Regions from separate parts of the Streptomyces sp. MS19 genome, predicted to be linked through region 2. Evidence: riboswitches for the same ligand, from Rfam matches in the RefSeq annotation. Region 2 holds a riboswitch; each other region holds the start of a gene.
The links. A riboswitch is a leader RNA that binds a small molecule or an ion and turns the genes downstream of it on or off. The one in region 2 is predicted to bind cobalamin.

Region 1: another riboswitch for cobalamin. It lies ahead of ACL02R_RS06635 (hypothetical protein); the one in region 2 lies ahead of metE (5-methyltetrahydropteroyltriglutamate--homocysteine S-methyltransferase).
Region 3: another riboswitch for cobalamin. It lies ahead of ACL02R_RS21365 (ribonucleoside-diphosphate reductase subunit alpha); the one in region 2 lies ahead of metE (5-methyltetrahydropteroyltriglutamate--homocysteine S-methyltransferase).

What each region holds. Positions count from the first base shown of each region.
Region 1 is NZ_JBJZOH010000004.1:231,565-239,050, reverse strand. It holds gene ACL02R_RS06645 (ABC transporter ATP-binding protein) at 1-1,283, opposite strand, end outside; gene ACL02R_RS06640 (energy-coupling factor transporter transmembrane protein EcfT) at 1,280-2,410, opposite strand; gene ACL02R_RS06635 (hypothetical protein) at 2,407-3,414, opposite strand; cobalamin riboswitch at 3,565-3,685, opposite strand; gene ACL02R_RS06630 (glycoside hydrolase family 2 protein) at 3,819-5,636, opposite strand; gene ACL02R_RS06625 (carbohydrate ABC transporter permease) at 5,763-6,674, opposite strand; gene ACL02R_RS06620 (carbohydrate ABC transporter permease) at 6,677-7,486, opposite strand, start outside.
Region 2 is NZ_JBJZOH010000016.1:106,171-113,656, forward strand. It holds gene ACL02R_RS17580 (TIM-barrel domain-containing protein) at 1-309, shown strand, start outside; gene ACL02R_RS17585 (PPC domain-containing DNA-binding protein) at 418-879, shown strand; gene ACL02R_RS17590 (class I SAM-dependent DNA methyltransferase) at 972-1,730, shown strand; gene ACL02R_RS17595 (MFS transporter) at 1,697-2,902, opposite strand; gene metE (5-methyltetrahydropteroyltriglutamate--homocysteine S-methyltransferase) at 3,051-5,375, opposite strand; cobalamin riboswitch at 5,566-5,713, opposite strand; cobalamin riboswitch at 5,954-6,083, shown strand; gene ACL02R_RS17605 (fibronectin type III domain-containing protein) at 6,192-7,486, shown strand, end outside.
Region 3 is NZ_JBJZOH010000025.1:5,355-12,840, forward strand. It holds gene ACL02R_RS21345 (NADPH-dependent FMN reductase) at 1-445, shown strand, start outside; gene ACL02R_RS21350 (DHA2 family efflux MFS transporter permease subunit) at 442-1,935, shown strand; gene ACL02R_RS21355 (hypothetical protein) at 2,102-2,263, shown strand; gene ACL02R_RS21360 (ribonucleotide-diphosphate reductase subunit beta) at 2,357-3,415, opposite strand; gene ACL02R_RS21365 (ribonucleoside-diphosphate reductase subunit alpha) at 3,397-5,763, opposite strand; cobalamin riboswitch at 5,900-6,031, opposite strand; gene ACL02R_RS21370 (GNAT family N-acetyltransferase) at 6,057-6,599, opposite strand; gene ACL02R_RS21375 (DUF2079 domain-containing protein) at 6,667-7,486, opposite strand, start outside.

The DNA of each region.
Region 1 (7,486 bases), on a different contig from region 2:
AGGGCGAGGCGCTGGCCTTCGGAGAGGTCGCGGGGGTGGCGGTCGCCGGGGATGCCTGGGGCCAGCCGGTCGAGCAGTGCGCGGCAGGTGCCGGGGTCGGCTTCGGACTCCTCGTCGGACTGGGCGCATTCGGTGTCGACCGTCTGGAGGTAGAGGAGGTCGGCGGCGCTCTGCGGGACGAGTCCGACGAGTGTCCTGGCCCGGTGGGCGGGCAGTGAGGCGGGGTCGCTGCCGGAGACGGACACGTCGCCGGAGCGGCGGGGTCCCGAGCCCTGGAGGGCCCAGAGGAGGGAGGACTTGCCGGAGCCGTTGCGGCCCATGAGGGCGGTCACGTCGCCCGGGTACAGGGCGAGGTCCACCTCGCGGACGGCGACGGTGGAGCCGTAGGCCACGGTGATCCGCCGGGCGGTGAGGGCGGGGGCTCGGTCGGCGGGGGGAGGTGGTGGCGGGGGCGGCAGGCGGTCGGCGAGGCGTTCGCGCAGGGAGGGGGCGTGGCGGCGGGCGTCGCGGACGGAGAGGGGCAGCGGGTGCCAGCCCGCGACGCGCCCGAGGTGGACGACGGGCGGGGCGACATCGGCGGCGGCGAGGTCTGGCATCAGCTCGCCGGGGGTGCCGTCGCGGACGGTGCCGTCGCCGGGGAGGTGGAGGAGGCGGTCGGCGTACTGGAGGACGCGTTCCATGCGGTGCTCGGCGATCAGCACGGTGGTGCCCAGGTCGTGGACGAGCCGCAGGACGGCGGCGAGGACTTCCTCGGCGGCGGTCGGGTCGAGGGCGGAGGTGGGTTCGTCGAGGACGAGGACGGCGGGGTGGGCGGTGAGGACGGAGCCGATCGCCACGCGCTGCTGCTGGCCTCCGGAGAGGGTGCGCAGGGCGCGGTGACGCAGGTCGGCGATGCCGAGGAGGTCGAGCGTCTCCTCCACGCGCTTGCGCATCGTCGCCGGGGGGACGGCGAGTTGTTCCATGCCGTAGGCGAGTTCTTCCTCGACCGTGTCGGTGACGAATCCGGCGAGGGGGTCCTGGCCGACGGTGCCGACGAGATGGGCGAACTCCTGTGGGGGCGCCGAGGCGGTGGACCGGCCGGCGACGGTGACGGTGCCGGTGAGGAGGCCGCCGGTGAAGCGGGGCACGAGGCCGTTGACCGCGCCGAGGAGGGTGGACTTGCCGGAGCCGGTGCGCCCGGCGACGAGGCACAGCTCGCCTTCTCCGACGGTCAGGTCCACGCCGGTGAGGGTCGGTGTGTCGGCGCCGTGGTAGATGAGTCCGACCTGGTCGAAGCGGATCACGCGGCGGCCTCCCTGGGCTGCGGCTGTACGGAGGGCCGGGTGGGCGGGGTGGGGGGTGGGGGCGGGGCGAGATGAGCGGGCAGGAGACCGGCGAGGACGGCGAGGAGGGGAAGGAGCGTGACGTCGGGCCAGGTCAGCGGCGAGAGAGCCGGGTAGAGGGTGGCGGGGTCGGTGCGGGAGGCCGCGTACATGAGGACGGCGGCGGTGAGTCCGGAGGCGGCGGTGAGTAGTTCTCCGGCACGCCAGTGGTCGGGTCGGTAGCCGGTGCGGCGTACGCGGCGCCCGCCGAGGGCGAAGCCGAGCACGGCGACGGCGGTGCCCGTCAGCAGCATCGGTACGCCGAGGTAGCCGGGGGCGTTGGTGTCGAGCACCCCGTAGAGGCCCGCGGCGATGCCGAGAAGCCCGGCGATGACGAGGACGCCGACGGTGAGGCGGGCGCGGGGGGTGGCGGTGCCGGTGCGCCCGTAGCCGCGGGCGGACATGGCGGCGGCCAGGGCGAGGGAGCGGGCCAGGGCGTCTTCGAGGACCGGGATCAGAATGCCGCGCAGGGCCCGCCGTCCGCGTTCGCGCGCGCCGCGGAGCCGCCGGGCGCGGCGGACCCGCTGGACGCTCTCGATCAGCTGCGGCGCGACGGTGAGGGCGACGACGACGGACGTCCCGATCTCGTGCAGCGCGCCCGGCATGGCCTTGAGCATCCGCTTGGGGTTGGCGAGCGCGTTGGCCGCGCCGACGCAGACGACCATGGTGGCGAGCTGGAGCCCGTCGTAGAGGCCGCCGAGCACCTCCTCGGCGGCGACCGGGCCGAACAGCCGGATACCCGCGGCCGCGTCGGGCAGCGGGATCTCGGGGAGGGTGAGCAGGATGTGCTCGCCCTGTCCCCCGCCGAGGACGACCCTGAACACGACGCGCATCAGGACGATGACGGCGCCGAAGACCAGGTACATCCGGAATGACAGGGCCCAGGGGGCGTCGGTGCGCCGCCGCACGACGACGTAGCCGGTCACCGCGAGCAGCAGGGCGAGCAGGAGCGGGTTGGTGGTCCGTCCCGCGACGACGGCGAGCCCGAGGGCCCACAGCCACCACGCTCCGGGGTGCAGGGCACGGGGCAGCGGGCCTGCGGGCGTCATGCGTCGTCGGCCGATGCGGCGGCGGCGCGGCGCCTGCGGCGTGCGGTGACGATGCCGCCGGTGCCGAGGACGGCCAGCAGGGCGAGGACGCCGAGGGTGAGGGGTGACGGGCCGGAGGAGCCGTCGATCTCCGCTTCGGCGTAGGCGCTGTCCTCGCCGGCCCAGTCGGAGTCGCCGGCGGCTCCGGCGGCCTGCCCGGAGGCTGTGGCGGTTCCGGTCGCCGGTCCGCCGGTCGGCGTGGCATCGGGTGAGGGGGTGGGGCTTTCGTCCGGCGGGGTCTCGTCCGCCTCGTCCGGCTCGTCCGGCTCCTCGTCGGGGGCGGGCTCGGTGGCGGCCGGTTCGCCGGTGGGTGCCGTGCCGCCGCTGTCGCCGCCCGTGGCCGGTGTGTCCTGAACGGGTGGCTGCGGGGTGGGCGGTGCATCGGGTGCGCTGTTGCCGCTGCCCCCACTGCCACCGCCGCCGGGTGCGGGCGGTTCGGCGGGCGTGCCGACGCGCAGGGGTGCGACGCCGGGGGCGATCGACTCTCCTTCCGCCACGCCGAGCTGGAAGGACCAGCCGTCGATGCTGCCCTGCGGCGGCGTCCGGTTCACCGCGCCGCGCTGGCTGTAGCGCCACGGTCCGCCGTTCTCCGCGTGCCAGTAGGACCAGTACGCGGTGGTGGGCGGTGTGTCGGCGCACGGCTCGCGGTCCACGCCGGGACGCCCGTTGATCCGGCAGACGAACGAGTCGCCCCAGCGGGCGGTGCCCGCCACGTCGAAGCCCGCGTTGCGCAGCGCCGCCAGGCCGTCGCGCTGGCTGCCGGGCGCGCAGCGGACGACGCGGCCACCGCCGAGCTCGCGGAAGTCCACGACGACGCTGACGCCGGAGTCGTCCGGGCAGAACCCGGGCGTCCCGGCCGCCGCCGGACGTGCCGCGAGCGCGCTCCCGGCCGCGGCGGGCCACAACAGGTGGAGCACCGCGACGAGCAGGCCGGTGACGGCTGCTCTGACGGTGGGGCGGGACATCGCGTGCCTTTCCCGTTGGGCAGCCGGAACCGGCCCACCGGGGTTCCCGGCACGGCGGCCCCTGACGCGCGTTCGTACGGCTGGTACGAGGCGGCAGGGGCCGGGGGGCCGGGACGGCTGAGGGCTCCACGCTGCAAACCATGACAGTGAGAGAAGTCCGCGTCGCACGGTGAGCGTTCCGGCTCACGGCACCCTCGCGGGAGCCGCTCACGGTTGCAGGTCAGCGCCGGATTCCCACCGGCTTCCCTCCGCCGTACACGCATTCAGTTGTGGGGCGCCCGCCCGGACACACGGGCGAACTGCGCACAAGGATACGGCCGTCCGCGCCGCCCCGGCCAGGGCACCACCCGCGCGGGCCCCGCCCCAGCGGGTGGGACGGGGCCGGAACGGGGCGGCGGGGGACGTCAGTCGGTCTCGATGGCAGCCGGGCGGAGCTGGGCCTCACGCACCCGCGCCACGTCCAGCTTCTCGCTGCGGTCGAAGCGGTAGACGCCGTTCTGCTCCTGGAAGACGTCGGTGAGCTGCGTGTAGCAGTAGCCGAACATGTCCGGGTCGTCGAGCAGCACGCCGGTGAGGCCCGCGAAACGGGTCTGGAACTCCTCCTCGTCGCGCGGCCGGTCGCCGTAGCCCCAGGACTCGGTGCGGTCGTCGCCCGCCGCGTCGGCGGCGGCCTCGGGGTCCCACCAGATGCCGCCGAACTCGCTGACGAAGTACGGCTGGCCGCGGTAGGGCAGCGAGTACGCGGCGCCGTCCGCGTACGCGTTGGCGAAGGGCTTCCCGTCGGCGAGGCCCGAGACGGCCTCGGCGAACCGGCCGGGGTCCTGCTCGTAGTTGTGCGAGTCCCAGATGTCCGTCTCGATGACGCGGTGGGCGTAGCCGGAGGCGTCGATCACGGGCCGGGTGGTGTCCATGGCCTTGGTGGCGAGGAACATGCCGCGGGTCACGGCGTCGAGCTGCGTGATGCGGTCGTGCAGCTTCTGGTAGGTCTCGTTGAGCGGGCACCAGCCGATGATCGAGGGGTGCGAGTAGTCGCGCTCGATCGCCTCCAGCCACTGCGCCGGGTACGAGGCGTCGGGCTGCTGGTTGTCGCCGGAGGAGCCGCCCACCTCTGCGCCCCAGTCGCCGAACTCGCCCCAGACCAGGTAGCCGAGGCGGTCGGCGTGGTACAGGAAGCGCTCCTCGAAGACCTTCTGGTGCAGGCGCGCGCCGTTGAAGCCGGCCGCCATCGACAGTTCGATGTCGCGGACGAGCGCCTCGTCGCTCGGCGCGGTCATCAGCCCGTCGGGGTACCAGCCCTGGTCGAGCACGAGGCGCTGGAAGACGGCGCGGCCGTTCAGCGTGACCGCCTTGCCGCGGATGCCGACGGCGCGGAGCCCGGCGTAGCTGTCGACGGTGTCGAGTTCGGTGCCCTCGGCGTCCAGCAGGGTCAGCCGCAGGCCGTAGAGGTGCGGGTCCTCAGGGCTCCACTCGCGGCGGCGCTCCTCGGACACGGGCAGGTACAGGCGGGGCGCCAGGTCCAGGTCCGCGCGGGCCTCGGCGCGCGCCACCTCGCCGTTCTCGTCCGACAGGACGGCCACCACGCGGTGCCCGGGGCGGTTGCCCGACAGCGGCAGCTCCAGGTGGAACGCGGAACCCGCCAGGTCGGGCGTGATCCGGGGGCGGCGCAGGTGCACGTCGGCGACCGGCTCCAGCCACACCGTCTGCCATATGCCGGTGGTGCGCGTGTAGTTGCAGTCGTGGTTGGCGTACTTCAGGGCCTGCTTGCCGCGCGCCTGCGGGCCGGACTTCGGGTCGCGGGCGCGGACGGTGATGACGGCCTCCTCGCCGGGCCCGGCGACGCCGGAGAGGTCGGCGGTGAAGGACGTGAAGCCGCCGCGGTGGCGGACGACCTCGGTCCCGTTGACCCACACCGTCGCGTCGTGGTCGACGGCGCCGAAGTGCAGCAGCACGCGGCGGCCGGTCCACTCGGCGGGCAGGACGAGGGAGCGCCGGTACCAGACGGCCTCCAGGAAGTCGGTGTCGCCGATGCCGGACAGCTCCGACTCCGGGGCGAACGGGACGGTGATCGTGCCGGTCAGCTCGCGGTCGAGCAGTCCGCGTTCCAGGCCGCTGTCGCCCCTGTCGGTCTCGAACTGCCAGGTGCCGTTGAGGTTGAGCCAGTCACGGCGGGCGAACTGCGGGCGCGGGTACTCCGGACGCGGCACGGCGGTGGGAGTGGGCACGGGTGCTCCTTGCGGGATGGTGCGGAGGGTGGCGCGCGGAAGGGCGCAGCCCTATCGCACCACGGATTTACATCGATGTACAAGCCCATTCCGGCGGCCCTTGAGGGCCGCCGGAAGCGGGTCGCGTCAGGCTCCGCCGAGGCCGGTCGTGGCCACCGAGCGGACGATCCGGCGCTGGAAGAGCAGGAAGACGACGATCAGCGGCAGCGCGGCGAGCAGGGCCGAGGCCATGGACTGCGCGTACTGGATGCCGTAGGTGTCCTTCACCGTCGCGAGGCCGACCGGCAGCGTCATCAGGTCGGGGTCGTTGGTGACGATGAACGGCCACATGAAGTTGTTCCAGGCGCCGATGAACACGAAGATCGACACCGCCGCCACGATCGGCCGCGACAGCGGCAGCACGATCGACCAGAAGACCCGCAGGTCGGAGGCGCCGTCGATCCGGGCGGCCTCCTCCAGCTCCCGCGGGATGCCGTCGAAGAACCGCTTGAGGATGAACACCATCATCGGGGCGACCACCTGCGGCAGCACGACCGCCGCGTAGGTGTCGACCAGGTTGAGCGTCAGCATCTCCTGGAACAGCGGGATGATCAGCAGCTGCGGCGGCACCATGATCGACGCGACGGTGACCGCGAGCAGCGCGCGCCGCCCCTTGAAGGTGCCGCGCGAGAAGCCGTAGGCGGCCAGCGTGGACACGACGATGGTCAGCGCCGTCACCAGGACGGCGATCAGGATGCTGTTGAACGCCCAGGTCGTGAGGTTGCCGCGCTCGAATATCTGCTGGTACGCGTCCAGGGTCAGCGCGCCCTTGAACGGCCACAGGCCCGGCGAGGCCGCGTCCTCCTCCGTCTGGAAGGAACTGGCGACGGCCCAGGCGAACGGCGCGAGCCACACGACGGCCGCCACGAGGAGCGCGCCGCCGGCGAGGACGCGCGGCAGGCGTCCCGCGCCCAGCATCATCGGCGATCCGGAGCGTTCCCTGGCGCCCCGGGCGCCCCGGGCGCCGCTGCGCCGCGGAGAGGTTGCGGTAGCTGACATGGTCAGTCCTCCTGGCGGAAGAAGCGGAGCTGCGCGAGGGACACGATGATCACGATCGCGAAGAACACATAGGAGATGGCGGAGGCGTAGCCCAGCCGGTAGCCGGTGAAGCCGACGTCGTAGACGTATTCGAGGACCGGCCGGGTCGATCCGTTCGGCCCGCCCTTGGTCAGGATGTAGATCTGGTCGAAGACCTTGAGCGAGGCGAGGATCTGGAGCATGCCCACCAGCGCGGTGGTGCGGCGCAGCTGGGGCAGGGTGATGGACCACAGCCTGCGCCAGGCGCCCGCGCCGTCCAGGGAGGACGCCTCGTACAGCGTCTCGGGCAGTGCCTGGAGGGCGGACAGGTAGAGCAGGAAGTTGAATCCGGCCGTCCACCAGACGGTCAGGGCGGCGATGGCCCACATGGCGACGTTCTCGTCGGACAGCCAGCCGACGGGGCCGATGCCGGCCTTGTCCAGCACCTGGTTGGCGAGGCCGAGGTCGGGCTGGTAGATCCAGGACCAGATCATGGTCACGACGGTGACCGGCATCAGGTACGGCGCGAAGAAGGCCAGCCGCCACACCCACTGCCCGGCCAGCCCGGTGTGCACGAGCAGCGCCATCACCAGGGCGACGAGCACCAGCGGGATGCTGGACGCGACGGTGAAGAAGAGGGTGTTGCCGAGGCTGCTCCAGACGTCGGGGTCGCTGAGCGCCTCGGTGTAGTTGTCCAGGCCGACGAACGAGGTGTCGCGCAGGGCGAGCGACTTGTCCGTCAGGCTCATCCAGACGCCCTGGACGATCGGCCAGACCATGAAGGCGGCGAAGAC
Region 2 (7,486 bases):
CGGGTGGCCGCCGCCGAGGGCGTCCCGCCGATGCGCCCGCTGTTCGTCGACTTCCCCGACGACCCGGCGGCGTGGGAGGTGGAGGACCAGTTCATGTTCGGCCCCGACATCCTCGTCGCCCCCGTCACCGAGCCGGGCGTGACGGAGCGCACGGTGCGGCTGCCGCTGGGCCGCACGTGGACCGACGCGTGGACGGGCGAGACGCACGCGGGCGGCACGACACCGACGGCCGCCGCGCCGTTCGAGCGCATACCGGTGTTCATCACCGAGGGCGCGGACCTGCCGCTGCGCGCCCCCGCCGGGGACTGACGGGCCGGAGCCGGGCGGGCACGCCCGCCCGGCGGCGCCCGCCGTGCGCGCCGCCGGGGGCCGTCCTACCGTGGCGGGGACGACCAGGGCCGCGGAGGCGAGGACCGGATGCAGACCAGGAAGATCTTCGAGGCGAACGGGCTGCGGACGTACCTGCTCGTCCTGGCCGAGGGCGACGAGGCGTTCGCGGAGATCTCCGCGTTCGCCCGCGCCGAGCGCGTCACCGGCGCGGGCCTCACCGCCGTCGGGGCCTGCCGCGAGGCGACGCTCGGCTGGTTCGACCCGGAGGCCGCCGACTACCGCGCCACCTCGTTCACCGAGCAGATGGAGGTGCTCTCCCTGCTCGGCGACATCGCCCTCCAGGACGACCGGCCCGCGCTGCACGCCCACATCGTGCTCGGGCGCCGGGACTCCTCGGCCATCGGCGGCCACCTGCTGCGGGCCGTCGTCTTCCCGACGATGGAGGTCATCGTCACCGAGACCCCCACCCACCTGCGCAAACGCGTCGATCCCGAGACAGGGCTCGCGCTGATCGCCCCTCACGCATCCTCCGACGGCCCGGCCGACTGACCGGCACGGGCGGTGCCGGGAACTCCGCCGCCGCCCCGCCCGACCAGTGGAGTGTGCCGCCGCACGGCACGCCGCCACCGGGAGGGACGCCCATGGAAGACCACGGACCGGAGACCTACGGCGAGCTGAACGCCGACGTCTACGACGAGTGGCACACGCACGACCCGACCGAGGCCGTTGACTTCCTCGCGGACCTGATCGCCGACGGGCCGCCGGGCCCCGTCCTCGAACTCGCCGTCGGTACCGGCAGGGTGACGCTCCCGCTGGCCGCGCGCGGCGTGGACCTGCACGGCATCGACGCGTCCGAGGCGATGGTGGCGCGGATGCGCGCCAAGCCGGGTGGCGAGGAGATACCGGTCACCATCGGCGACATGGCGGACGTCGCCCCCGACAGCGGCGACCGGTTCGCCATGGTCTTCGTCGTCTTCTCGACCTTCTTCTTCCTGATGACGCAGGAGGAGCAGGTCCGCTGCTTCGCCAACGCCGCCGAACGGCTGGTGCCCGGCGGCCGGTTCGTGCTGGAGTGCCCGATGCCCGACGTCGCGCGGTACGGCAGGAACCAGGCCGTGGAGGCGCTTCAGGTCGGCCTCGGCCACGTACGGCTCATCGCCGTCCGGCACGACCCCGTGGAGCAGCGCTTCGAGGGGCAGCACGTGCTGATCAGCGCCGAGGGCTTCCGCCTGGCACCGGCGTTCATGCGCTACGCGTGGCCGAGCGAACTGGACCTGATGGCCCGCCTGGCGGGTCTGGAGCGCCGCGACCGGTGGGGCGGCTGGCGGCGCGAGCCGTTCCGCGCGGAGGGCATGTACGTGACCGTCTACGAGAAGCCCGCGCCGCCCCCGCCCTCCTGACCGCCCCGGCCGCGCAGCGCCGCGAGCACCAGCGGCGGCAGGACGAGGCACTGCGCGGCGACGGCCAGCCAGAACCCCGGGAGCGCGCCCGCCCGTTCGAACGCCCCGTACACCGCGCCACCGGCCACGCCGCTCAGCATCGCCCCCACCCCGACGGCGAGGCGCTGCTGTCCGAACGTCACCGCCGCCGACCGCCGCGACAGCGCGAGCGCCGCCAGGTCGTTCTTCAGGAACAGCACGGCCGTCCCCGCGCTCATCGCCAGGGCACCGGCCGCCACACCGGCCGCGTGCCCGGTGGCGCACGCGGCCGTCCCGGCGGCCATGCAGGAGAAGCCGGCCGCCATCGCCACCGTGTGCCGCGCCCGGCCGACCCACCCGGCCAGCAGCGGCTGGAGCACGGCGAGCCCCAGCGAGTACCCCATCATGATCACGCCGAAGACGGCCGTGGCCAGCCGCCCTTCCGTGAACAGCGCGAGGTACTGGTAGAACTGCATGTACAGGTAGTGGGTGAGCACGGTCACCGCGAACGGCACCCGCGCCAGCCCGCGCAGCACCCGCCGGAACGGTTCGACGGGCGCCCCGTCCGCACCCGGCCGTTCGGGGCGCAGCAGCAGGTGCCCCACCGCGAGCGCGGCGTACAGCCCGGTGGTGAGCGCGAACAGCGTCCCCGGGGCGTCGCGGAACAGCGCCCCGGCCACCGGGCCGCACGCGATGCCCAGGTTGCCCGCCGCGCTGCCCGCCGACACCAGGCGCGGCCGCTGCGCGGCGGACGCGGAGTGCACGAGGTAGGCGCGGTAGGCGGGGGAGTAGAGCGCGCCGGCGAGACAGCTCAGGAACAGCGCGGGCACCATCAGCACCGGCCGTCCCACCGCCGCCAGGTAGGTCACCGCGCCCGCGAGGTACAGGCAGGTGGCGAGCACGAGGGACCGCTTCAGCCCGGCCCGTTCGGCGAACGCGGCGGTGAACGGCGCGCTCGCGAACTGCGCCAGCGTCGCCGCGCCGAGGACGACGCCGACCGCCGCCATGCCGATGCCCAGGCGCTCCCGCAGCAGCACCGCCAGGTACGGGTAGACCGCGAACGTGCCGGTGTTCACGAGGAAGCCGCCCACGAGCAGCGCGATGTGCGGTCCCGTCAGCGCGGCCCGCGTCCCCGTGACGGTGCCCGCACTCATCCCGCCTCCGTTCGTCCCGCCCCCGGGAAGGGGAGTTCCGCCACCGCACCTGTCGCGCCGGGCGGGCGGAGAGTTCCCGGGTGCGACGGAACGGCGGTGGTGGCGCGCCGGGAACCGGACCCCGAGCAGTCCGGCCCCCGGCCGCCGGTCAGGCGCCGCGCCCCGGCAGTCCGGCGCGGACGGCGCGGGCGGCGGCGACCAGGTTCACCAGCGACGCGCGGGTCTCCGGCCAGTCACGCGTCTTCAGCCCGCAGTCCGGATTGACCCACAGGCGCTCCGCCGGGATCGCGGCCAGGCCCGCGCGCAGCAGCGCCGCCGCCTCCTCGACGCCGGGGACGCGCGGCGAGTGGATGTCGTACACGCCCGGCCCCGCCTCGCGCGGGTAGCCGTGCGAGGCCAGCTCGCGGGCCACCTGCATGTGGGAACGGGCGGCCTCCAGGCTGATGACGTCGGCGTCCAGGTCGTCGATGGCCCCCACGATGTCGCCGAACTCGGCGTAGCACATGTGCGTGTGGATCTGCGTGGCCGCCGCGACCCCCGAGGTGGCCAGGCGGAACGCCTCGGTGGCCCAGGCGAGGTACGCCGGGCGGTCGGCGGCGCGCAGCGGCAGCGTCTCGCGCAGCGCGGGCTCGTCCACCTGGATCACCGCCGCGCCGCCCGCCTCCAGGTCGGCCACCTCGTCCCGCAGCGCGAGGGCGACCTGCCGCGCGGTCTCGGCGAGCGGCTGGTCGTCGCGGACGAACGACCACGCCAGCATCGTCACGGGCCCGGTCAGCATCCCCTTGACCGGGCGGGCGGTGAGGGACTGCGCGTAGCGCGTCCAGCGGACGGTCATCGGCTCGGGCCGGGAGATGTCGCCCGCCAGGATCGGCGGGCGGACGTACCGGGTGCCGTACGACTGGACCCAGCCGTGGTCGGTGGCCAGGTAGCCGGTGAGCTGTTCGGCGAAGTACTGGACCATGTCGTTGCGTTCCGGCTCGCCGTGCACGAGGACGTCGAGCCCCGCCTCCTCCTGGAAGGCCAGCACGTCGCGGATCTCCGCCTCGACGCGCTCCTCGTACGCGGCGGTGCCGATCCGCCCGGCGCGCAGGTCGGCGCGGGCCGTGCGCAGGGCCGTGGTCTGGGGGAACGAGCCGATGGTCGTGGTCGGCAGCAGCGGCAGGCCGAGCGCGGCGCGCTGCGCGGCGGCCCGCTCGGCGTACGGCGCGGAGCGGCGCGCGTCCGCCTCGGTCACGGCGGCGGCACGGGCCCGTACCGCCGGGTCGCGCGTGAGGGGGGAGGTGGCGCGGGAGGCCAGGTCGGCGCGGTTGGCGGCCAGTTCGGCGGCGATGGCGTCCGTGCCGTGCGCCAGGGCGCGGGCGAGCGTGACGGTCTCGGCCGTCTTCTGCCGGGCGAACGCGAGCCAGCGCAGCAGCTGCGGGTCGATGGCGCGCTCGGCCGACGTGTCCAGCGGGACGTGCAGCAGGGAGCAGGAAGGGGCGACGTCCACGCGGTCGGCCAGGCCCAGGAGGGTGCCGAGCGTGGTGAGGGACTTCTCCAGGTCGTTGATCCAGATGTTGCGGCCGTCCACGACGCCCGCGACGAGGCGCTTGCCCGGCAGGCCGCCCGCGGCGGCGAGCGCCTCCAGGTTCGCGGCGGCCCGTCCGGTGAAGTCCAGTGCCAGGCCCTCGACGGGCGCCTTCGCGAGCACGGGCAGCGCCTCGCCGAGGCGGTCGAAGTAGGAGGCGACGAGCAGCTTCGGCCGGTCGGCGGCGCCGCCGAGCACCTGGTAGGCGCGGGCGGCGGCCGCCAGTTCGGCGGGCGTGCGGTCGGCGGCGAGCGCCGGCTCGTCCAGCTGCACCCACGCGGCGCCCGCCGCCCGCAGGTCGGCCAGCACCTCGGCGTAGACGGGCAGCAGCCGGTCCAGCAGGGACAGCGGCTCGAAGCCGTCGGCCACCCCGGGCGCGGGCTTGGCGAGCAGGAGGTACGTGACGGGGCCGACCAGCACGGGCCGGGCGGTGAGGCCCTGGGCGGAGGCTTCCTTCAGCTCGGCGACCTGCTTGGCGGAGTCGGCGGTGAACGCGGTGCCGGGGGCGAGTTCGGGGACGAGGTAGTGGTAGTTGGTGTCGAACCACTTGGTCATCTCCAGCGGCGCCACGTCCTGCGTGCCGCGCGCCATGGCGAAGTAGCCGTCCAGCGCGTCCGCCTCGAAGGCGGCGCGGTGGCGTTCGGGGATCGCGCCGACCATGACGGTGGTGTCGAGGACGTGGTCGTAGTACGAGAAGTCGCCGGTGGGCACCTCGTGGATGCCTGCGTCGGCGAGCTGCCGCCAGTTGGCACGGCGCAGTTCTCCGGCGGTGGCGCGGAGGGCCCCGGCGGTGACGCGGCCCTTCCAGTAGCCCTCGATCGCCTTCTTCAGTTCCCGGTTCTGCCCCTGCCTGGGGTAGCCGTGGACGGTGGCCTGCGGTGCCGCGGCTGCGGACTCGGATGTCACGGAACTCTCCTTCGCGAGTGTGTGTCCTGACCATCCCGGCGGGGGAGGGGCGCGAAGGGGTGACGACCTGGCGGCGACGGTGTACCGCGTGCCATCGCCGTGGCACGGCCGTCCGCCTGGTGTGCACGCCGACCCGCCCTCGGGGTCACCGGGATGTCCGCGCGCGGCGGGCCGCGCACGGGCAGCGGGCAGGTCTTCGGACTCACGGGCGCGTCCTCACGGGGAGGACACCTACTGGCCGTCGCTTCCCGGGCCCGCGGGGGCCCAGTGCTGTATGACGGCGGTCGTTCCCGTTCACCGCTGCGGGGCAGTCCCGGATTCCCACCGGGTTCCCTCTTGCGACGCGCCTGCCTGGCGGGCAGGGCGGACCAGCTGCTGCCGTCAGCCTAGAGGGCCGCCGGGGGCCGCGCACCACACCGCTCGCATCGCGGACACCGCCCGGCGCCAGGGCCGGTTGTCCTGCGAATCGGAGTGTGCCACAGTGACATCCGTTCGATTCGACGGTCGGTTGACGATCGGACCCGCGCAAGACAGCGCGCGGGACGGTCAGTTCACGGTCGCCCCCGGGCGCCGCCCGGCCATCGGAACGGACATGTGGTGCCATGCCGTGGGAGAAGCCGGTCGAATTCCGGCACTGTCCCGCAACCGTGGGCATCCCGCCGTCCCGGCGGGGTGCGAGTCGGATCGCCCTCGGCGCGGTGATGCTTCGTCGACATCCGTCGTGGACTGCGGACAGCGAAGACGCCCGGCCGCCCCCGCGCCGGATGCCTTCCCTCCTCCCCGGGACACGCGCGGCGCACTCGGGAGGGGACCCCCATGGACGGACCGGCCGCACGAAGACTCGACCGCGCCCCGGCGCGGCGACGGGCCCTCCCGGCCGTCCTCCTCCTGCTGCTGCTCGGCCTCCTCGCGCAGGCCGTCCCCGCCACGGCCGACACGGGCACCGCCGCCGAGTGCGCGCCCTCCGGCAGCGCCGGGCTCGTGATCGACTTCGGCACCGTCGCCGACCCCCTGGCCGGCGAACGCCCCGCCCCCGCCGTCACCTGGTCCTGCGCCGGCACCGCGGCCGGGGGCACCGGCCGGCCGCCCACCGGCGCCGAGATGTTCCCGCTGACCGGCCACACCGTGCGCTTCCACACCAACGGCCTCGTCTGCGCCATCGACGGCTACCCCGCCACCGGCTGCGGCGAGACCCGCCCGGACGGCACCACCCGCTACTGGTCCTACTGGGCGCACGACGCCTCCCGCGGCCCCGGCTGGGCCTACTCCGGCGTCGGCCCCGGCACCCGCCGCCTCGCCAACGGCTCGGTGGACGGCTGGCGTTACGTCGAGACGCGCGGCGCCGAGGCCCAGGCCCCGCAGCCCCGGCAGGCCCCCGACTGGGACGTCCTGTGCTGCCAGGCTCCGCCCGCGAGCGTCCCCGCCGCCCCCACGGACGTCCGCGCCACCGCCGGGATCGCCGCCGCCACCGTCACCTGGGAACCCCCGGCGGGCCCCGCGCCCGTGACGGGCTACTCCGTCGAGGCCGCACCCGGCGGCGCGCGCGTGGAGGTGCCCGGCGACACGACCACCGCCACCGTGCCCAGGCTCACCCCCGGCACCCCGTACACCTTCCGCGTCCGCGCCCAGAACGGCGCGGGCGAGTCCGCCGCTTCCGCCCCCAGCGACCCGGTCGTCCCCGCCGCGCCGGGCACGACCGCCCCCGCCGCCCCCGACCAGGTACGGGCGCGCGGCGGCGTCCGCGAGGCGACCGTCACCTGGCGCGCGCCGGGCGACGACGGCGGCGCGCCCGTCACCTCGTACACCGTCCGGGCCGACCCCGGCGGCGCCACCGCCACGGCCACCGGCACCACGGCCACCGTCACCGGCCTCGACCCGGCGGACGCGTACACCTTCACCGTCCTGGCGGTGAACGCCGCCGGGGCGTCCGCGCCCTCGGCGCCCTCCGCGCCCGTCGCCGTCACGGCGGCTGACCCCCGCCTCGTGCCCGGCCGGATCACCACCCTCGCCGGGACCGGCGCCCAGGACTTCTCCGGCGACGGCGGCCCGGCGGCCGACGCGGCGCTCAGCAACCCGTTCGGCGTCGCCACCGACGCCTCGGGCGACATCTG
Region 3 (7,486 bases), on a different contig from region 2:
GGACGTCGTCGACCTCGCCGACACGCCCCTGGCCCTGACCATGGACGGCACGGGCCACGAGGAGCTGGGCGAACGGCTCGCCGCCGCCGACGCGTTCGTCGTCGTCACGCCCGAGTACAACCACAGCTTCCCGGCCGGGCTGAAGAACATGATCGACTGGTTCAACCACGAGTGGCACGCCAAGCCGGTCGGCTTCGTGTCGTACGGCGGCCTCGCGGGCGGCCTGCGCGCCGTCGAGCAGCTCCGCGTCGTCTTCGCCGAGCTGCACGCCGTCACGATCCGCGCGACGGTCAGCTTCCACGGCGTCTGGGGTCACTTCGACGACGCGGGCGCCCTCACCGAGCCCAAGGCCGCCACCGAGGCGGCGACCGCCCTGCTGGACCAGCTCGCGTGGTGGGCCCACGCGCTGCGCGAGGCCAGGGTGGCCAGCCCGTACGTGTCATGAGCCGCCCGTCCATATCGCCCGGGGCGACGGCCACCGTCGTCGTCCTCGGCTCGATGATGACGGTGCTCGACACGACGGTGGTCAATGTCGCGCTGACCCGGCTCGCCCACGAGTTCGACGCCTCCCTCACCACCCTCCAGTGGGTCGCCACCGGCTACACGCTGGCCCTCGCGACGGTCATCCCCCTCACCGCGTGGGCCATCGGCCGGATCGGCACGAAGCGGCTCTACATGCTGTCCATCGGCCTGTTCACCCTCGGCTCGGCGCTGGCCGGGCTCGCGTGGAGCACCGAGTCGCTGATCGCGTTCCGCGTCCTCCAGGGCCTGGGCGGCGGCATGGTGATGCCCGTGGGCATGACGATCATGGTCCGCGCCGCGAGTCCCGACCGGCTCGGCCGCATGATGACCCTCATGGGCCTGCCGGTCCTCATCGGGCCGCTCGCCGGGCCGCCGCTGGGCGGCTGGCTGGTGGACGACGTGTCCTGGCGGTGGATCTTCTTCCTCAACGTGCCCATCGGCGCCCTGGCCCTGCTCTTCGCCGGACGCCTCTTCCCCCGCGAGGACCCGCGGGGCGGCGCGCGCCTGGACGTCCCGGGACTGCTGGCGCTCTCGCCCGGCCTCGCGCTGCTGATCTACGGCCTGGCCACCGGCGGCGAACGCGGCGACTTCACCGAGCCGGGCGCCCTGCTGCCCTCGGCGGCGGGCGTCCTGCTGGTGGCCGCCTTCGCCGGCAGGGCGCTGACGGCACGCCACCCGCTGCTCGACCTGCGCATCCTGCGGCGCCGCACCGCCGGTTCCGGGGTGGCCGCCCTCGGCTTCTACACGGCGGCCTACTTCGGGTCGATGCTGCTGCCGCCGCTGTACTACCAGGTGGCGCGCGGGGAGTCCGCCACCTCCGCGGGCCTCCTGGGCATCCCGCAGGCGCTGGCCACCGGACTGACGATGCAGGTCAGCGGCCGTCTGCTCGACCGGGTCGCCCCGGGGCGCATCGTGCTCTCCGGCATGGCGACGGCACTGCTCGGCTTCACCGGTTTCGCCACGCAGGTCGGCGCGGACACCCCGTACTGGCGGCTGATCCTGCCGATGGTGGTGATGGGCGTGGGGGTCGGCTCGACCATGATGCCGATCATGACGGCGGTCAACCGCGGGGTGCCGCCCGGTGAGGTCCCGGTCGTCAGCACCCTCCTCGGCATCGTCCCTCAGATCGGCAGTTCGATCGGCGCCGCGCTGGTCTCCGTCGTCCTGGCCCAGAACATGGCGGACTCCCTGCCGGACGGCACCGACACCCTGGGCGCCGTCCAGGGGGCGGGCCAGGACGTGCGGGAGGCCATCGGTCCGGCGCTGGCCGACGCGTTCCAGCACACCTATGTCTGGCCGATCGCGCTGATGGCGCTGGCCGTGCTGCCCGCGCTGCTGCTGCCCCGCACCCGGCCGCGGCCGGGTACGCCCCCGGCCACCGAGCGGCGGGAACCGGTGGAGGCGGCCCGTTGAGCCCGGCCGTGGCGCGGTCCGCAGGAGCGCGTGGCGATGCCGTGCGCGTCCCCGGACCGCGCCACGCGTTCCACCGTGCGTCCACGGCTGGTTAACCTCGGTGACCGTCCGGCCAACCCGGCCGGGCGGAACGGGACTTGTGCCCGCACTTCCACGAGGAGGAACGATGCACGACGCCGGCGCGTGGGCATTCCTGATCGGCGGCACGATGCTGCTGCTGGCAAGCCTGTTCGGCCGCGGCCGGGAGACGGGCCGCAGGCGGCTGTTACGCGCGGCGGTCGGCCTGTGCGGGATCGCCGCGGGCGGTCTGCGCCTCATGACCGGCTGACGGCGCATGACCGGCTGACGGGCGTACGGAACGGCGCCGCCCGCCCCCGGCGCGGTGCCGGGAGCGGGCGGGGACGGCGGGCGTGGACCGCCGTCAGAACTCGTCGTCGAACGCGACGTTCCCCTCGACGGCCACCTGGTAGGCGGACGGACGCCGCTCGAAGAAGTTGGTCAGCTCCTGGACGTCCTGCAACTCCATGAAGGCGAACGGGTTCTCCGACCCGTACAGCGGCTTCAGCCCGAGCCGCACGAGCCGCTGGTCGGCGACGCACTCCAGGTACTCGCGCATCGACTCGGTGTTCATCCCGGCCAGGCCGTCGCCGCACAGGTCGCGGGCGAACTGCAACTCGGCCGCCACCGCCTCGCGCAGCATCTCGGTGACCTCGCGCTCCATCTCCTCGTCGAAGAGGTCGGGCTCCTCCTGGCGGACGGTGTCCACCACGGCGAACGCGAAGTCCATGTGGCAGCTCTCGTCCCGGAACACCCAGTTGGTGCCGGTCGCCAGGCCGTGCAGCAGCCCGCGCGACCTGAACCAGTAGACGTACGCGAAGGCGCCGTAGAAGAACAGCCCCTCGATGCACGCGGCGAAGCAGATCAGGTTCAGCAGGAACCGGCGCCGGTCGGCCTTCGACTCCAGCTGCCTGATGTCCTCGACGGAGTCCATCCACTTGAAGCAGAACTGCGCCTTCTCGCGGATGGACGGGATGTTCTCCACCGCCGCGAACGCCTCGGCGCGGTCGTCCGGGTCGGGCAGGTAGGTGTCCAGCAGCGTCAGGTAGAACTGGACGTGCACGGCCTCCTCGAACAGCTGCCGCGACAGGTACAGCCGCGCCTCCGGCGAGTTGATGTGCTTGTACAGCGTCAGCACCAGGTTGTTCGCCACGATCGAGTCGCCGGTCGCGAAGAACGCCACCAGCCGCCCGATCAGGTGCTGCTCGCCGGGCGAGAGCTTCGCCAGGTCGGCCACGTCCGAGTGGAGATCGACCTCCTCGACCGTCCAGGTGTTCTTGATGGCGTCCCGGTAGCGCTCGTAGAACGCCGGGTAGCGCATCGGGCGCAGCGTCAGCTCGAAGCCGGGATCGAGCAGGTTCTTGACCGCCGCGTCGGACGCGGCGCGGGGGTCGGGGACGGTGGTCACTGGCAGGCCTCGCAGGACTCGGGGTTCTCCAGGGAGCAGGCGACGGCCTGCTCGTCCGGGGGGACCGCGGCGGGTGTGGGGACGGTGGCGACGGTGGCGGCGCGCGCGGACCTGGCGATCCGCGTCGCGGGGCGCGAGCGCAGGTAGTAGGTGGTCTTCAGGCCGCGCTTCCAGGCGTACGCGTACATCGAGCTGAGCTTCCCGATGGTCGGCGCGGCCATGAAGAGGTTGAGCGACTGGCTCTGGTCGAGGTAGGGGGTCCGCGCGGCGGCCATGTCGATCAGCGCGCGCTGCGGCAGCTCCCAGGCGGTGCGGTACAGCTCGCGCAGCTCGGCGGGCAGGCCCGGCAGGTCGGCGACCGAGCCGTTCGCCTCGCGCAGGGCGGCGCGCGTGGTCTCGTCCCACAGCCCGAGCCGTTTCAGCTCGGCGACCAGGTACGAGTTCACCTGGAGGAACTCGCCGCTCAGCGTCTCGCGCTTGAACAGGTTGGACACCTGCGGCTCGATGCACTCGTACACGCCCGCGATCGAGGCGATCGTCGCGGTCGGCGCGATGGCGAGGAGCAGCGAGTTGCGCATCCCGGTGCGGGCGATGCGGGCGCGCAGCGCCTCCCAGCGCTCGGGCCAGGCGGGCGCGGCGTCGGCGTAGTGGTCCGGGTGGAGGACGCCGTCGGCGGTGCGGGTGTCGGCCCAGCCGCGGTGCGGCCCGTGCCGCTCGGCGAGGGCGGCGGACGTCTCGTAGGCGGCCAGCATGATCCGCTCGCTGATCCGGGTGGACAGCTCGCGCGCGGCGGGGGAGTCGAAGGGCAGGCCGAGCCGGAAGAAGACGTCCTGGAGGCCCATCACGCCGAGGGCCACCGGGCGCCAGCGGGAGTTGGAGGTGGCGGCCTGGCCGGTCGGGTAGAAGTTCAGGTCCACGACGCGGTCGAGGAACGTGACGGCGGTGCGCACCGTCGCGTCAAGACGCTCCCAGTCCACACGTCCGTCGGCGCCGAGGTGGGCGGCGAGGTTGACCGAGCCGAGGTTGCACACGGCGGTCTCGCCGTCGTCGGTGACCTCCAGGATCTCGGTGCAGAGGTTCGAGGAGTGGACGACGGCGCCGGGGCGCGCGGTCTGGTTGGCCGTGCGGTTGGCGGCGTCCTTGAAGGTCATCCAGCCGTTGCCGGTCTGCGCGAGGGTCCGCATCATGCGGGAGTACAGCTGGCGGGCGGGGACGGTCCGCAGGGCGAGCCCCTCCGCCTCGGCGCGCCGGTAGGCGGCGTCGAAGTCGCCGCCCCACAGGTCCACGAGGTGCGGCACGTCGGCGGGGGAGAACAGCGACCAGTCGCCGTCCGCCTCCACGCGGCGCATGAACTCGTCCGGGATCCAGTGGGCGAGGTTCAGGTTGTGGGTGCGGCGGGCCTCCTCGCCCGTGTTGTCCCGCAGTTCGAGGAACTCCTCGATGTCCGCGTGCCATGTCTCCAGGTAGACGCAGGCCGCGCCCTTGCGCCGCCCGCCCTGGTTGACCGCCGCGACGGACGCGTCCAGCGTGCGCAGGAACGGCACGATCCCGTTCGACTTGCCGTTGGTCCCCCGGATCAGCGAACCGCGGGCGCGCACCCGCGAGTACGGCAGGCCGATGCCCCCGGCGTGCTTGGAGAGACGGGCGATCTGGTGGTAGCGGTCGTAGATGGAGTCCAGCTCGTCCAGCGGCGAGTCCAGCAGGTAGCAGGACGACATCTGCGGGTGGCTGGTCCCGGAGTTGAACAGCGTGGGCGACGAGGGCAGGTACGCCAGCGAGCTGGTCAGCCGGTACAGCTCGGCGACCTCGGCCAGCGCGCGCGGCGACTCGTCCTCGGCCAGGCCGCAGGCGACGCGCAGCAGGAAGTGCTGCGCGGTCTCGATGACGCGCCGGGTGAGGGGATGGCGCAGGACGTACCGCGACTCCACGGTCCGCAGCCCGAAGTACTCGAAACGGTCGTCGGCGCCGTCGGCGACCGCCCGGTCCACGAGCGCGTCGAGCTCCGCCGCGTGGCGCGCGACGAAGGAGGCGGTGCGGTCCGAGATCAGACCCTCGCGGTGACCGACCGTGATCGACGCGGAGAAGGAGACGGCGCCCTGCCCCGCCGCCTCGTCGCGGACCGCCAGGGTCAGCAGCCGGGCCGCGAGTTTCGAGTACGCGGGTTCCTCGGCGATCAGCGCGGCCGCGGCGTCGATGGCGAGCGCGCGCAGTTCCTCGGGTCCCGCGCCGGGGTGCCTGCCCCTGCGGACGGCGGCGGCGACCCGGGCGGGGTCGGTCGCGGGAAGGTCGGCGGCCAGCTCGCCCAGGACGCGCGTCAGCGCGTCTGAGGCCGGCTCCGCGGGGGCGACGGGTGCAGTGGTCACTGTGACGTGATCTCCCTCGAATCGCAGCGGATCTGAGGGGCGTTCGCGGGCGGGACCACCGGTCGCCTGCGGGCATGCGTGTAGTGGGGCAAACACATGCCGCACGCGTCCGCCGGCCCAACCCACGAGGCCCGGACGTGTTCGTGGAACTGCCGGCAGGTGCTCGGACTCGTGACGCGCGGCGAGGCGCGGCGCATCACACACCGTTGCGGGACAGCTCCGGATTCCCACCGGATTCCCCTGCGGCGACAGCGAGATGAGCATACATCTTGTGTCGCGTGCGACGGAGTCCCCTATATGTTGTGGTCGTCACGCGAGAGGTCGGGCAGCTCGTGTGCGAACGCGTGAAGCCGCACACCGGGCACCGGTTCCCAGTCGAGATCCGGCGCCCTGTCGAAGCCGAGCCGCCTGTACAGCCGGTGTGCAGTGTGCATCTGCGACTGACTCGACAGCACGACACGCCGCGCGCCGACCTCCCCCGCCCGGCGCAGGCACTCCCGGACGAGCGCCTCGCCCACGCCGCGCCCCCGCGCCCGCGGGTCCACCGCCAGCATGCGGAACTCGGCCTCGCCTGGGCCCGCCAGATCGGCGAACTCGCCGCCCCTGCCGACGAACGTGACGCTCCCGGCGATCCGCCCCGCGCCCCCGTCCCCGGCCGACTCCACGGCCACCAGCACGTCCGCGTGCGCCGCCCGCCGCACCGCGTCCCGAAGCTCCGCGAAGTACGGGTCGTCCGCGCCCTGGAGCAGCAGTCCGCCCTCCAGGTACACCCGCGCCGTGAGTTCCCCCGCGGCGTCCAGCTCGTCGTTCCGCGCTTCCCTGATCACGATGTCCATGAACACAGTGTGACCGAGGGGTCTGACAACCGGCCACGGCCGCCCCACCCTCCCGGGCGTGCTCAGCTCAGCGCAGCCGCAGCACCCAGTACCCCGCCTCCTGCGCGACCACCTCGTACACCCCGTCGGGGTTCATCCGGTGCGCGTAGAGCGTCAGTTCCTCGGCCGTCTGCGCCGGGTCCCAGTAGGCGATGTACTCGGGCGCGGGCCCGTCCGTGTTCCCGATCCAGAAGACGCGGCAGCGCGCCGTCAGATGCGCTGTCGGCCGCACGTTGGCCGCCACCTCCGCGCCGTCCGGGATCACCGACAGCACCCGTTCCCCGGCCTCGGCCAGATGGCCCGGCCGGTAGGTCGCGGTGTGGGTGAGTCCGGCGACGGGCAGGGCCGTGCTGAGCGCCAGCGCGGCGGCCAGCACGCCCATCGGCAGCCGTTCCGCGTACGCCCGCAGCCACGGCCGCCGTTCGCCCGCCCGCGTACGCGCCACCGCGTCCACGAGCGCGAGCGCCACCACCGGCATCAGCACCGCGCTGTAGTGCCAGTCGGTGCCCCAGTAGTGCGGGTCGTCCGAGACGAAGCGCCAGCCCAGCGTGGGCAGCAGGACGAGCAGCAGCGGGGAGCGCAGCGCGAGCAGCCCCGTCGTGGGCACCAGCACCCACAGCAGCGTGCGCAGCTTCTGGTCGACGTCCGTGAACGCCGTCTGCACCGGCCCGCCGCCGTCCCCGACCTTCGACCAGTAGTCGTAGTCACCGCCGGAGTTGAACGCCGGTATCAGCACGGCGATCGTCAGCAGGCACGCCAGCGCCGCGCACACCGCGAAGACCACCGCCCGCCGCACCACGCGCGGTTCGGGCCCGCCGCGCGCCCGCAGCGCCACCACGGCGGCGATC